4 regions of the Mesorhizobium sp. B2-5-13 genome follow, and region 4 is predicted to be linked to each of the others. Evidence: predicted binding sites of a transcription regulator. Region 4 holds the regulator's gene; each other region holds the start of a gene.
The links. The regulator LexA, encoded in region 4, represses DNA repair genes until DNA is damaged. The targets are predictions, from matches to a motif close to TGTTCNNNNTGTGTTCNG.
Positions count from the first base shown of each region.

Region 1: FJ434_RS11155 (DUF3072 domain-containing protein) is a predicted target of LexA. The motif match lies at 1,571-1,588, and genes of this name have one in related genera.
Region 2: FJ434_RS01310 (single-stranded DNA-binding protein) is a predicted target of LexA. The motif match lies at 1,681-1,698, and genes of this name have one in related genera.
Region 3: FJ434_RS12780 (UvrD-helicase domain-containing protein) is a predicted target of LexA. The motif match lies at 1,863-1,880, and genes of this name have one in related genera.

Region 1 is NZ_VFUI01000005.1:173,236-176,567, reverse strand. It holds gene FJ434_RS30145 (YidB family protein) at 92-373, shown strand; gene FJ434_RS11165 (DUF4112 domain-containing protein) at 406-648, shown strand; partial or broken gene FJ434_RS11160 (low affinity iron permease family protein) at 818-1,196, shown strand; gene FJ434_RS11155 (DUF3072 domain-containing protein) at 1,320-1,535, opposite strand; gene FJ434_RS11145 (DUF1236 domain-containing protein) at 2,404-2,703, opposite strand; gene FJ434_RS30465 (hypothetical protein) at 2,864-2,998, shown strand.
Region 2 is NZ_VFUI01000001.1:252,143-255,474, forward strand. It holds gene FJ434_RS01305 (hypothetical protein) at 368-610, opposite strand; gene FJ434_RS01310 (single-stranded DNA-binding protein) at 1,056-1,580, opposite strand; gene FJ434_RS01315 (metalloregulator ArsR/SmtB family transcription factor) at 1,807-2,121, shown strand; gene FJ434_RS01320 (SRPBCC domain-containing protein) at 2,154-2,621, shown strand; gene FJ434_RS01325 (ATP-dependent Clp protease proteolytic subunit) at 2,644-3,249, shown strand.
Region 3 is NZ_VFUI01000006.1:129,610-132,941, reverse strand. It holds gene FJ434_RS12780 (UvrD-helicase domain-containing protein) at 1-1,822, opposite strand, end outside; gene FJ434_RS12775 (glucose/quinate/shikimate family membrane-bound PQQ-dependent dehydrogenase) at 2,081-3,332, shown strand, end outside.
Region 4 is NZ_VFUI01000001.1:134,406-137,737, forward strand. It holds gene FJ434_RS00715 (ABC transporter substrate-binding protein) at 1-293, opposite strand, end outside; gene FJ434_RS00720 (GntR family transcriptional regulator) at 443-1,216, shown strand; gene lexA (transcriptional repressor LexA) at 1,624-2,367, shown strand; gene FJ434_RS00730 (ComEC/Rec2 family competence protein) at 2,361-3,332, opposite strand, start outside.

The sequences.
Region 1 (3,332 bases), on a different contig from region 4:
GATCCAAACAATCTGCAAGGTGGGATTTTGGACCAGGTGTCCAAGGGGGGTTCCGGTACAGCGCTCGGCGATCTTCTCGACCGTTTTAGAAATGCAGGCAGGCGCGAAAGTGGACTCTTGGGTTGGCACCCGGCCGAACGAGCCGATCGAGCCTCACGAGGTGGAAAGGGCCATTGACGTGCAGACGCTGGAAGCTCTTTCGAGGCAGACTGGCCTTTCGCGCGAGGAGCTGATTGCGAGGATCACCAGGGATCTGCCGGATGCCATTAACCAGATGACCCCAAACGGCAACCTGCCAGCTGATCACCAAACGAATGCCTCGGGCGAGCCGACGCTGCTCGATGACGTGCCTTTCCGGCCGACGCAAAGCTAATCAGAGATGGTGGAGGCGGACTTGAAAGGGCAGTGCGCTATCGAGGAGATCGGATCGAGCGAGCAAGGCCAGCCGCCAAGCTATGGACAAGCGAGCAGCCTATTGTGGATCGTCAGACTGCGAATGCAATTGCTGAGCTCGACTTGTTGGCCGTTCTGCTTGATTCACGATGGCGCCTCCCGGCAACGCCAATTCGGTTTGGATTGGATGCCTTAGTGGGCCTAGTGCCAGTACTAGGGGATGCAGCAACCGGTCGGAACCGACCTCATCGTTGATTGTTGATCCCTCAAACACAGTGAGGTTATACGATGTTCAGCAATAATGAGACGCGCATTCTTGAGATTGGACTGTTCGCGGCTGTACCGATCTGTGTTGCTATCGCTGCGCTGGTCGCCCTCTTCACCTTGGCGCAACCGTGAAGGAGTACGCGACAGGAACCCCCTCATGAATCACATCCTCTTTCTGACGGCCGACTTCCTTTCGCGCCCACCTGGCTTTTATGTCATGGTTGTAGCGAGGTGCTGTGTACCGCGCTGGTGCCATTCGGCCTGACGAATGCAGTTACCTATGCCCGTCGGTAGCGGCCATCGTGATCACCGGAGTTGTGCTCATTCAAGGCTATCGGGACACCGCCGCCCTTCATGCCAAGCTCGATGAGATCGTCGTTTCGTTGAAAGAGACCAGAAACGATGTTGTCGGGTTAGAGCACGCCGAACCCGAGGAGATCCGGGCAAAGCGAGTGATGCTCGAAGAGGAAGCGACTCAATCGAACGTGCTGCCCCTATCCCGGGACGCGTCCAAGAAGGATCGAACTCGTTCATAGCAGCGTCGCGGTACATGGGCTAATGGCCTTCTCCGCTTTCGCGGGGCAGTCGCAATCGTCAGCGCCGTCAAAGTGACACGCTGCGCCGTCTCCAGCATTGAACGGCTAGCGCGGGAGGTTCGGTTAGAGTTTCAGCTTGGCCCTTAACGCATCGATGCGCTTGGATGCCTCGGCCTTACTAAGCCCTTGTTCGAAGCTCGCGGCGTCATCGGCCTGCTCACTCAGGGTCTTCAAGTATGAGGCTTGCGATGGCGTCATTGGATCGTCTCCACTAACCCATTCATCAGGGTCCTTGTCGATATTGGCTGAAACATCAGCATTGTCGTTTAGGTTCTGCATTTGAGGTCTCCTGTCTGAGCAGGAGAGAATGTCTCTGATCTCCTTTTGTTCCGTAAGGGAATTGTCACGAGCCGCGGTTCATCGACCCCCGTCGACAAGATTGCCAGCCCTGAGGGGCGCGCTGGATGGGCGGCGATCAATCCATGCATTCATAGACGGCCTCGGCAATTCCTACCCGCGCTTCCGCAAGCCTCATTGGCAGAGGGGTGCTCGGCCTGATTGGGGCCACGGAGACTTGCGATTTCACGCAACCAAGTCAGTTTGCCGGCATTAATATCAGGAACGCGCCGGAGGAGGTCTATGCTACACTATAGCGTGCCCCGGGAATTTGAGATCGGTGACGAGGTCACCTTGACGGGTACGGTTAGCACGATGCTGCCTAGCGGACGCGCCAAAGTAAACATTCCATCGTATGACCGACCCTATTCGGTTGACCCTCCACCTAAAACCCGCGCTGGAGATAAGGTCGTTCTTGTTGGAGACATCATCCGCATCGATCGCAAAGCCGACAAGTTGACGGTGCGGACTGACTGCGGCGGCGTGATCACCGTCGGACGCTCGGCGATTACCAGGCTGAGAAAGCACCGGTCTTCACCCCCCTGACGCTCACCGCCGGAGCGCGCCCACAATGGTCTGCGGCGCAACTCGACAGGTGGTTAACAGTGAGCGGCGCTTCTGCCGAACCGGTGAACGCGTGGTCGGCATGCCGTGAAGGCGGGATATCGGAATGGGGAGGAAGTTGACAGCATTTGCGGTCATGGTCGATGCTGTCGCCAACCTCGTCTATGCGAGACGCTCACTAAGATCGCCATTTCTGAATCGGTACAGCCCGTCGCCCCAATCAGCGACGGGCCTACCCGCACTTTGGTCAGTTATAGACCTTGATGATCTTGCGGGTGCCCGGGTCCACGAGAACTGTCCGGTTGTGGACCACGACATAGCGGTACTTGACGTTGGGAACTTCGCGAAGCTCGACGGTGTCGGGAAGCGCGGCGCCGACGCTGAGTTCGACCCCGGGGACTTCCACGGACGCGAGGGGCTGCTTGTGCACGTACTCCTGAATGACCGTGTCCTGTTCAGGCGCGATAACGACGTCCTGGGCTGCAGCGATGCCGACACCGGCAAGGAGCAGAAACGAAGCAGCGGCGGCGGTGAAATGCATTCTCATGTGACAGCCTTCCTGTGAGCTCGGGCATAATCGCCCTGGACCGAACGTGTCCGAATCCGAAACGTTCCGAGCCCGTACCTAGGTCCGATTTGCATCCCGGACTTTGGGCTTGGAATGATGCTGAAAAGGTCTGCGTTCAGCAAAATCGAGGAACCGTCACATGACCGGCGCCGTTGACCGCCGCAAATTTGAAGAAAGCGTCATGGAAAAAAGTATTGGCCAGGCACGCTGGTTGCTGGCACCGGTCTTCGCGATGGCGATTACTCTCCTGGCAATCGGCGTAGCTCTTGGATGACGAGGGCGGCCAACGGGATCCGCGCAGCTATGTCCCTTCCTGCGCCGGATAGGGCTCGCCCGCTGCTCGCAAGTGTGGCGTACGAGCCCTCTAACCAGCACTCATCGAGGCGACCAACACGATTTCTGGAGGGTGGCTTACTTCGACCCGGAAACCGCTCCGTGCGGTTGAGCGCGGCATCGGATGAGCACGGGCCTGACTCTTTGTACGCGAACTTCGCTTGGTACATCATAGGTTAGCGACACATCGTGCGCTGTGCCGCATAAAACGCGAGGGCAGCGGGCAATGCTCCGCTGCTTGGGAGACCATCGCACTCTCGCTCGTTTGGAGACGC
Region 2 (3,332 bases), 120 kb from region 4:
CGCACCAACCCGCGGGGCGGGCTGCATCCTCCTTACTTCCCCGATTGATGCACCATCCCTCATTCCGATTGCTTCCCATGTGCTCTCTCCTGCACGACACGCGCAGAAGGAGAGCCGGTGCCGGACTTAAGAGCAAGCGCCTCCAGCGATCGGGATCTAAGAGAGGCTTGTGCGGACAAATGCCTGTTTTGGCACACTATTTTCTGCGGCAAGGATTCGAGGGCAAGGATTGAAATCTGCAGGAAGCCTGCGTGCGCTTCCCGAGCACAGGTTTCCAAAGAATTCAGCACCCTCACTTACCTGTGGATAACTGGAATGAAGGTTGACCTTGACCCTGCGATGCCGCGCCGGCAGCCAGTTTGGCGAATCACCGCACCATGTCGTTCGCGCCGGCAGGGGCATCTTCTGAGAAACCGCTCGCCTTGGAATAAGCCTGCGTGACCAATCGATTTCCGGCATTGGTCCATGTTCGGTCCGTGCCGGGCAGCTGACCACGGGTGGTGGCTACCTGCTTAACGACGACATCGTCCTCCTCATCGGCGCTGGCTAGCGGCTCTTTCGTCAAGCCACTTGAGGCATGTTCGAGTATGGTGGTCTCGCCTGGGCCCATCGCTGGCCTCGCCGAGCCCGATCAAGCCTACAGGTGCTGCCGTGGGATCGGATGGCGGTCGACTACCGCAAATACCAAACGGCGGCGCTGCGATACCTCGGCTTGTGAGAGCGTCATTCAAATTCAGGGGCGTCGCATTCGCGTCGAAAGCTACCCCATATGCTCAACGCTCGCCGTCGTCACGCTCGGACGGGACCGCTAGATCACAGCAGCGATGAAAGTCATTTCCTCATGATGTGCGGCTTCCGCAGACGCTTGCCTTGCCGCGCACCACCAGCCCGCGATGAGAGCAGGCAACGGCTCACCCCTCGTTCAGTTTACACTTCGAGATACCGCACTTTCGCTTAGGAAATCGCCCTCGCTGGCCAATCGCAGTAATGAGGTAATTCGCCAACGATACCCGTAGGGTGATCAGAATAGTTTACAAAGCGGCAACTACCGCATCCTAGAACGGTATCTCGTCGTCCAGCTCGCGCGACGAGCCACCGCCACCGCCCCCTTTGGAGCCGCCACCGCCGCCACGGCTAAAACCTTCGTTCGGGCTCGACTGGCCGAAATCGGAACCACGGCTGCTGCCGCCACCGCTGTAGCCGCCGACCTGACCGCCCTCACCTTGGCCGCGCGCGTCGAGCATCTGCAGTTCGCCACGGAATTTCTGCAGCACGACTTCGGTCGTATATTTGTCGGCACCGGTCTGGTCCTGCCATTTGCGCGTCTGCAACTGGCCCTCGACATAAACCTTCATGCCCTTCTTCAGATATTGCTCGGCCACCTTGGCAATGCCCTCATTGAAGATGACGACATTGTGCCACTCGGTCTTTTCCTTGCGCTCGCCGGAATTCTTGTCGCGCCAGCTTTCCGAGGTGGCGATGCGGATGTTGACGACCGGCTCGCCCGAATTCAGGCGGCGGATTTCAGGGTCCGCGCCGAGATTGCCGACCAGAATGACCTTATTGACGCTACCCGCCATGATATTTCTCCGCGCTCATCCGAAACAAATTTTTGTCGCAGCACCTTACAGGCTGCCGATATTGGCCGCCTGCCAAGGCTGGCTTTTCCCACAAGGTTTTTGTTCCCTTTTCGTTCCTATATGCACTGCCCCCAATTGTCAAGGAATGGCAGCAATGCCCGAACGCTGCATATGGGTCTCAAAACAGTGCTTGCCAAATCGATAAGTATCGACTTATGCTTTCGTCATGATCGAAGCAGAGATTTTCCGCGCCTTGGCCGACCCGACGCGCCGCGCCGTCTTCGAGCGTCTCGCGGCGAGCGAGATGAGCGTGTCGGAACTGCGCAGCGGCCTCACGGTGTCGCAGCCGGCCGTCTCCCAGCATCTGGCGGTGTTGCGCGGCGCTGGCCTGGTGGTCGAGCGGCGGGCCGGCCGCAACGCCTATTATCGCGCCGATCCGCAGGGGCTTGCCCCGCTGCTCTCCTGGATTGAACGCTATCGGACGTTCTGGCCGGAACGCATTGAAAAACTGAAGGCCGTTTTGAAGGACATGGATCAATGAAAGACGGGCGATCAATGAAAGACGGGCGATCAATGAAAGACGCAAACCAAACCAAGATCGCTCCAGAGGCGCTCGAATTCGAATACGAGGTTGCCGAGCCGCCGGAAAAAGTGTGGCGGGCGCTGACCGTGCCGGAATTGCTCGCCGCCTGGATGATGCCGAACGACATCAGTCCGCGGACCGGCAGCCGCTTTGCCTTCGCCGGGCCTGACGCGCCGATCGAATGCGAGATCCTCGACGCCGAGCCCGAGCGCCTGCTGCGCTATTCCTGGCGGGAGCAGTCCGACGATGCGGCGCAACCGCTCGACAGCACCGTCACCTTCACACTCGCCCGTACCATTTCCGGCGGCACGCATCTGCGCATCGTCCATGACGGCTTTGCCCGCAAGGCGATGCCCGCTGTTGCGATGGCGGGGGCCGGCTGCCGGCTTTCGCTGCGCGGGGCCGGAAAGCCTATTGCCGCGAACACACCACGCCTTCTGCTGCCGCGCGCGGCCTGAACACGGAAATCGGAGAAGAGAAATGAGTGGTGTTGCCAGCCTTGTGCCGATGGTGATCGAGCAATCGAGCCGCGGCGAACGTGCCTTCGACATTTTTTCGCGACTGCTGCGCGAGCGCATCGTCTTCATCAACGGCGAGATCAACGACGACGTCTCGGCGCTGGTCTGCGCGCAGCTTTTGTCGCTGGAATCGGACAATCCCGAGAAGGAGATCTCGCTCTACATCAACTCGCCGGGCGGAATGGTGACCAGCGGCTTCGCCATCTATGACACGATGCAATATATCAGCTGCCCGGTCTCGACCGTGTGCATGGGCTTTGCCGCATCGATGGGATCGTTCCTGCTGATGGCAGGCTCGGCCGGGCGCCGCATCGCGCTGCCGAACGCCACCATCCTGCTGCATCAGCCGCTGGGCGGCTTCCAGGGCCAGGCTTCCGACATCCAACGGCACGCCGAACGCATCGGCCAGACCAAACGCCATATGACCGAACTCTACGCCCAGCATTGCGGCCGCAGCTATGAAGAGGTCGAACGCACGCTCGACCGCGACCATTTCATGACTGCCCGCGAGGCCCAGGCATGGGGCATTGTCGACCATGTTTTCGATACCCGCAAGAAAGCGGCGTGAGGCAGAGCCCAGATCAAATCCTGCTAGGTGTCGAAGATTTGACGATATCGGTCTGGTTCCGGTGGCGGCAGGTCCCTATAAAA
Region 3 (3,332 bases), on a different contig from region 4:
CGAGAATGGTCTCGGCGAGTTCGGTGTGCGGCGTGGTTTCCAGCGCCTTTTGCCAGCGTTCGAAATTGGCCGCGACCTCGCGCAGCGCGGCGCGCGGTTTCGGCTTCAGCTCGTCGCTTTCGGCGAGCGTTCCCGCCGCCTCCAGCATCGGGATGCGCAAGCCGCGGGCCGTGTCGTGGATCTGGCGGATGGTCGCTTCGCCCAAGCCGCGCTTGGGCACATTGACGATGCGCTCGAAGGCGAGGTCGTCGGTGCTGTTGGCGACGACCCGGAAGAAGGCCAGCGCGTCGCGGATTTCCATGCGCTCGTAAAAACGCGGACCGCCGATGACGCGGTAGTTAAGGCCGAGCGTGATGAAGCGGTCCTCGAAGGCGCGCATCTGGAAGGACGCGCGGACAAGGATCGCCATGTCGTTCAAATCATGCTTCTGGCGCTGGTAGGCCTCGATGGTCTCGCCGATGGCGCGGGCTTCCTCCTCCGAATCCCAGGCGGCGTGGACGTTGACCTTGCCGTCCTCGGGATCGTTGCGATCGGTGAACAGCGTCTTGCCGAAACGGCCCTCATTGTAGGCGATGAGATGGGAGGCGGCGCCCAGTATGTGCGCGGTCGAGCGGTAATTGCGCTCCAGCCGGATGATGGTGGCGCCCGGAAAATCCTTGTCGAAGCGCAGGATGTTGTCGACCTCGGCACCGCGCCAGCCATAGATCGACTGGTCGTCATCGCCGACACAGCAGATGTTTACTTTGTTTTCGCTCACGGGCTGTTCCGCGCCTGCCGGCGCGGGCCCTCCGCGGGGGCCTCGCAACGGCTCGGACGCCCGGTCGGGCTTGCGGCCTTCGGCCGAAGCAGCCGATCCATGGCTATGCTCCAGTGGGTCTTCTTCAGGCGCTGGAGGCCTATAGCGCCCTGCTTCTGTTCTGTCGATGACTGACGAATTGGACGCGGTGGGAGCGCGACCGCCCGGAGAACCACTCCTTGGCGCTTCGGGCCTCTGCGCCAGAAGCCGCAGCCACATGTATTGGGCGGTGTTGGTGTCCTGGTATTCGTCGACGAGGATGTATTTGAAGCGCCGGTGATAGTCCCTCAGCACATCGGGATTGGCGCGGAAGATGCGGATCGGGTGGCAGAGCAGGTCGCCGAAGTCGCAGGCGTTCAGTGTCTGCAGCCGCTCCTGATAGGCCTTGTAGAGCTCGCGGCCCTTGCCGTTTGCGAAGCTGCGCGCATCGCCCTCGGCGATGTCGGCCGGGCCCTGGCCCTTGTTCTTCCAGCCGTCAATCATCTGGGCGAACTGTTTCGCGGGCCAGCGCTTGTCGTCCAGGCCGTCGGCCTGGATCAGCTGCTTGATCAAGCGCACGACGTCGTCTGTGTCGAGGATGGTGAAGTCGGATCTCAGGCCGGCAAGCTCGGCGTGGCGGCGCAGCAGCTTCACGCCGATCGAGTGGAAGGTGCCGAGCCACGGCATGCCCTCGACATTGCCTTCGCCGATCAGGATGCCGATGCGCTGCTTCATCTCGCGCGCGGCCTTGTTCGTGAAGGTCACGGCCAGGATCTGCGAGGGAAAGGCCCTGCCGGTGGCGAGGATGTGGGCGATGCGGGTGGTCAGCACGCGGGTCTTGCCGGTGCCGGCGCCGGCCAGCACCAGAACCGGCCCTTCGGTGGTCTCCACCGCCAGCCGCTGCTCGGGATTCAAGCCCCTGAGATAGTCAGGCGCATTGTTTTGGCCGCCGCGGGCAGCCATGGCGCGCGCGGCAATGCCCGACGGGGCCGTGGGCCGCGCATCGGGTTCGTCGAAAAAGGGCATGTCTTCGGAAAAGCCGGACATCGCCCCCGAATGTAGTGATTCGGTAGCGAAAGACCAGAACTGTCTACGTTTTGTTCCGGTAAAGTGCCTGATACGGCCGCTTGAGCGACATGGCGGCCGGCGTTGTGAACAACCTCAGGCGGAAGAAGGTTGCTGCCGCGGACCCATGACCTATGCTTGACAGGCGCGGCGGTCGGGAGAAAGTTGCGCAGGGGGCGGCACACAATGCCGGGTTGCCCAAGGCCGCCTCATGCGCGCAACAGTCGAAGGAGTATCATCTTGGCTGTCACCATCGCCTCCCTCGTCCTCTTCCTCATAGGCCTGGCACTTGGCGCCGGCGGCATCTGGTTAGCTTCGCTGGGCGGCAGCTGGTACTACATCATTGTCGGTCTAGCCTTCCTGATCACCGCCTGGCTGCTCTACCGGCGCCGTTCCACGGCGCTCTGGCTCTATGCGGCGATCGTGATCGGCACCCTGGCCTGGGCGGTATGGGAAACCGGCTTCGACTGGTGGGAGCTCGGCCCGCGCGGCGGCATCATCGTGCTGGTGGCGCTGTGGCTGCTGACGCCGTGGGCGCGGCGCGGCCTTGCCGGTCCGGACGGTCGCGCGCCTCTGATCCTTGCCGTGCTGGCATCGCTGGCGGTGGCCGGCTATTCGATGACCACGGACCCGAAGGACATCGGCGGCGCGCTCGACACCGACAAGGTGATCCCCAACGCCAATCTCGGCGGCGATGTGCCCGCGGGCGAATGGCACTATTACGGGCGCACCCAGTTCGGCCAGCGCTATTCGCCGCTCGACCAGATCACGCCCGACAATGTCGCCAATCTGCAGCCGGCCTGGACCTACCGCACCGGTGACGTGAAGGGCCCGGACGATGTCGGCGAGACCACCTACCAGGTGACACCGCTTAAAATTGGCGACACGCTCTATATCTGCACGCCGCACAACTTCGCCATCGCCGTCGATGCGGCGACCGGCAAGGAGAAGTGGCGCTACGATCCCAAGGTCAAGCTCGACAAGGACCGCCAGCACCAGACCTGCCGTGGCGTTTCCTATTATGCCGATGCCGCGGGCGCCGCCGGTCAGCCCTGCGCTGCGCGCGTCTACCTGCCGACCTCGGATGCCCGGCTGATCGCGCTCGACGCCGCCAACGGGCAGGTTTGCCCGGCCTTCGCCGAGGGCGGCACGCTCAATTTGTTGGCCAACATGCCGTATCCGAAGTCGGGCTACTACTACTCGACTTCGGCGCCGCTGATCGCGGGCGGCAAGATCATCGTCGGCGGCGCGGTCAACGACAATTATTCGACGCAGGAGCCGTCCGGCGTCATCCGCGCCTATGATGCGAGCACCGGTAAACTGCTGTGGAACTGGGATTCCGGCAATCCGGACCAGACGACGCCGCTGCCGGCCGACCAGACCTACACCGCCAACTCGCCGAACATGTGGTCGACGCCGAGCGCCGACGACAAGCTCGGCCTGCTCTACGTGCCGCTCGGCAACCAGACACCGGACCAGCTCGGCATGGGCC
Region 4 (3,332 bases):
GTGATGGTGTAGATCAGCTTGGGCTGCTCGGCCTGCAGCTTGGCGATCATCTGCGGCACCAGCGATGCATCGAAATTGGTGTGGCTCTCCGTGTAGACGACGTCCTTGCCCTCGACGAAGCCATTATCCGTCAACGCCTTCTTGAAGCCGGCTATGGCGGCGTTCAATTGCGGATGCTCGCCGAAATTGGCAATGCCGATACGGATCTGATCGGCCGCGGCACTGCCGGCGCTAATCATCAATGCGCCTGCCAGGGCCAAGCCCGACAACCAAGCGGATTTCGATTTCAACATCATTTCCTCCCAGATTTGATCAGGGCCGCTTGGAAACGCGGCTACCACGGCGATCATGGTCGGTCCGCCGGTCGGTGTCAAACATTATATATAATTGTTGCTATGACCCAATATCATATATACTTTCGCCAGACGACGGATTGATCACGATGCGCGATGAAACGAGTTCTACAAAAACGGAAGCCGCCTATCAGCTGTTGCGGCGCGACATCCTGACCACGCGCCTCATGCCGGGCGCCCCGCTCAAACTGAGTGCCCTGCGCGGCACCTATGGCGTCGGCTGGACGCCGTTGCGCGAAGCCTTGTCGCGGCTAGAGGCCGAACGCCTTGTCACCGCCATCAGCAATCGTGGTTTTACGGTCGCTCCGGTATCGCGGGCCGAACTGGAGGACCTGGCACGCGCCAGGATGGTGGTCGAGATACCCCTGTTCCTCGAATCGATGGAAAAAGGCGGCAAGGAGTGGGAGGATGCCGTTGTCACCGCCCACTACCGGCTCTCCCGTTGCAAGACCGCGGTCGACGATCCTTCGGATGCGGCCGTCGATAAATGGGACGAGAACCACGAAGCTTTCCATGCGGCGCTGCTGAGCGCGGCGACTTCCAATTGGCTCATGCGATTCCGCTCGACCATCGCCGATCAGCTGCGACGGCATCATCGTTTTCTCGGCCTGGCGCCGACATTGCGGGCCGCGGCTGGCCTGAAGGACGGTTATGAAGAGGCAATGGAGGCATTGTGCGAAGCGATTGCGATCGAACACCATACAGCGATCATGGAAGCTGCACTCGATCGTGACGTCGAGCGGGCCAAGGCGCTGATGACGGCGCATATCGGCTATACCCTGCACGTCTATGTCCATAGCGAAGACAGCGGCGCGACCAAATACGCCGCCCGCGCCGGCAGCTTGCAAGCGGGTTCCGGGTGACTTCAATGCTTGCGCGACGCCTATTGGCATGCGCTGGCCGGAGTGGGCCAAACGCCTGGGTCCATCGCCGCCCCTAAGCTACCAATCGTTGGCGTTTTGGTTTCGTTTCGTTCCGCGAATAATGGATCCATAAATTGTACAATCCACCCGCGAAGAGCCCTCCGAAAGACTGATGCCAAGGCCCATCAGTGGATAGGCCACAGGCCATTAACCAAAACGATTTCAATGCCGGCCGATCGTGGAAAGGATCGGCCTCAGTCCGCTGTCGCGGCAAAAAACTTCAGACGCGTTAACAAATTCATTAAACTTTAAACGGTTGCGGAACACAACTGGAACGGATAGTGTTTGTTCTGGGTTTGTTTTTTCGATTCTGGTCAGACCTTTCGTTCAATGCCTTGGGGGCCGCCATGCTGACACGCAAGCAACATGAACTGCTGATGTTCATCCACGAACGGCTCAAGGAAAGCGGGATACCGCCCTCCTTCGACGAAATGAAGGAAGCGCTCGATCTTGCCTCCAAATCGGGCATCCATCGCCTGATCACGGCGCTGGAGGAACGCGGCTTTATTCGCCGGCTACCCAATCGGGCGCGCGCGCTGGAAGTGCTGCGGCTGCCGGACTCGATCGCGCCGGGCCTCAATGCGGCAAAGAAGTTCTCGCCAAGCGTCATCCAGGGCAGCCTTGGCCAAGGCAGTCTCGGCCGCCAGATCAGGCCGGCGACGGCGCCTTCCCGCCTGGCCGCGGCCGGCAACGACGATGATGCAGTTTCAGCCGTGTCCATCCCGGTCATGGGTCGTATCGCCGCCGGTGTGCCGATCGATGCCATCCAGCATCAGACGCATTCGATTTCGGTGCCGCCGGACATGATCATGGGCGGCGAGCACTATGCGCTGGAAGTCAAGGGCGACTCGATGATCGAGGCCGGTATCTTCGACGGCGACACGGTCATCATCCGCAATGCCGATACAGCAAGTCCGGGCGAAATCATCGTGGCGCTGGTCGACGAGGAGGAAGCAACGCTGAAGCGGTTCCGCCGCAAGGGCGCCTCGATCGCGCTCGAAGCCGCCAATCCAGCCTACGAAACACGCATCTTCGGACCGGATCGGGTCAAGGTGCAGGGCAAGCTCGTCGGGCTGATCAGGCGCTACTGAACTGGCTTGCCATCGGGCTTGTCGGCCTTTTTATAGGGGGCCAGCCCCCTCGCCTCGCGTGAGAATTTTCGCTGCTCGTGCCAGGGCCGGTATGGTCCGACGACGGCGAATTCGATCTCAGCCGGCGTCGTGGCCGATTGGGGATCGAAGAAAACGGCGGCACTCCCCTTGCGGGCGAGCTGGCGTTTGGTGACGACGAGAACCAGCGGATTATGACAGGCGTCATAGGCGGTCGCGTCATTGACGACGATCAGGTCGGCGAAGGCGCAGGCCTTCCAGGTGTTCTTGCGATCCTCGACATAGGCGATGATCGCGCCGGAAGGGTGCCTGGCAAGGCACAGGCCTTCGCGGCAATAGAACGGCGATCCCAGCGGCAGGTCGGTGGGAGTGGCAAGATCGAATTGCCCGTCCGTCTCCTCGAACATTTCCGGTAGGACGATTGTTTCGGAGATCAGAGCGCGTTTCCAATTGTCGGCTGCGAATTCGTTCGGACGTTCCCGGTTGACGGCCAGTTCGCCATTGCCGATCGACAGAGCCACCAGCCGCGCATCTTCCGAGATCAGCACATCGGGCGCGCGCGTGTGCGACACAGTCAACAGACCGGCAAGCGCGAATGGCACCGCCGTGAGCCGGAGCCACGTCGTCGCCATCGTCGCGATGACCAACGCGACGGTGACCAGCAGCACGGATTGCTGCGAAATCAGCCCGACTCCATCGACCGGAGAGCGCTCCGATATCCACGCCGATATGGCGATCATCGCTGTCAGGCCCTTGCCCATGAGGTAGAGAGCCGGCCAATCCAACCCGAACGGCATCAGCAACGCGCTGGCGACGGCCAGGAACATCACGATCGACACGATCGGCATGACGGCCAGATTGGCGAACAGGCTGAGCGGCGACACCCGCTGGAAATGCCAGATGGCAAACAGTGCCGTCGCGCTGCCGGCGATGATGGACGTCATGGC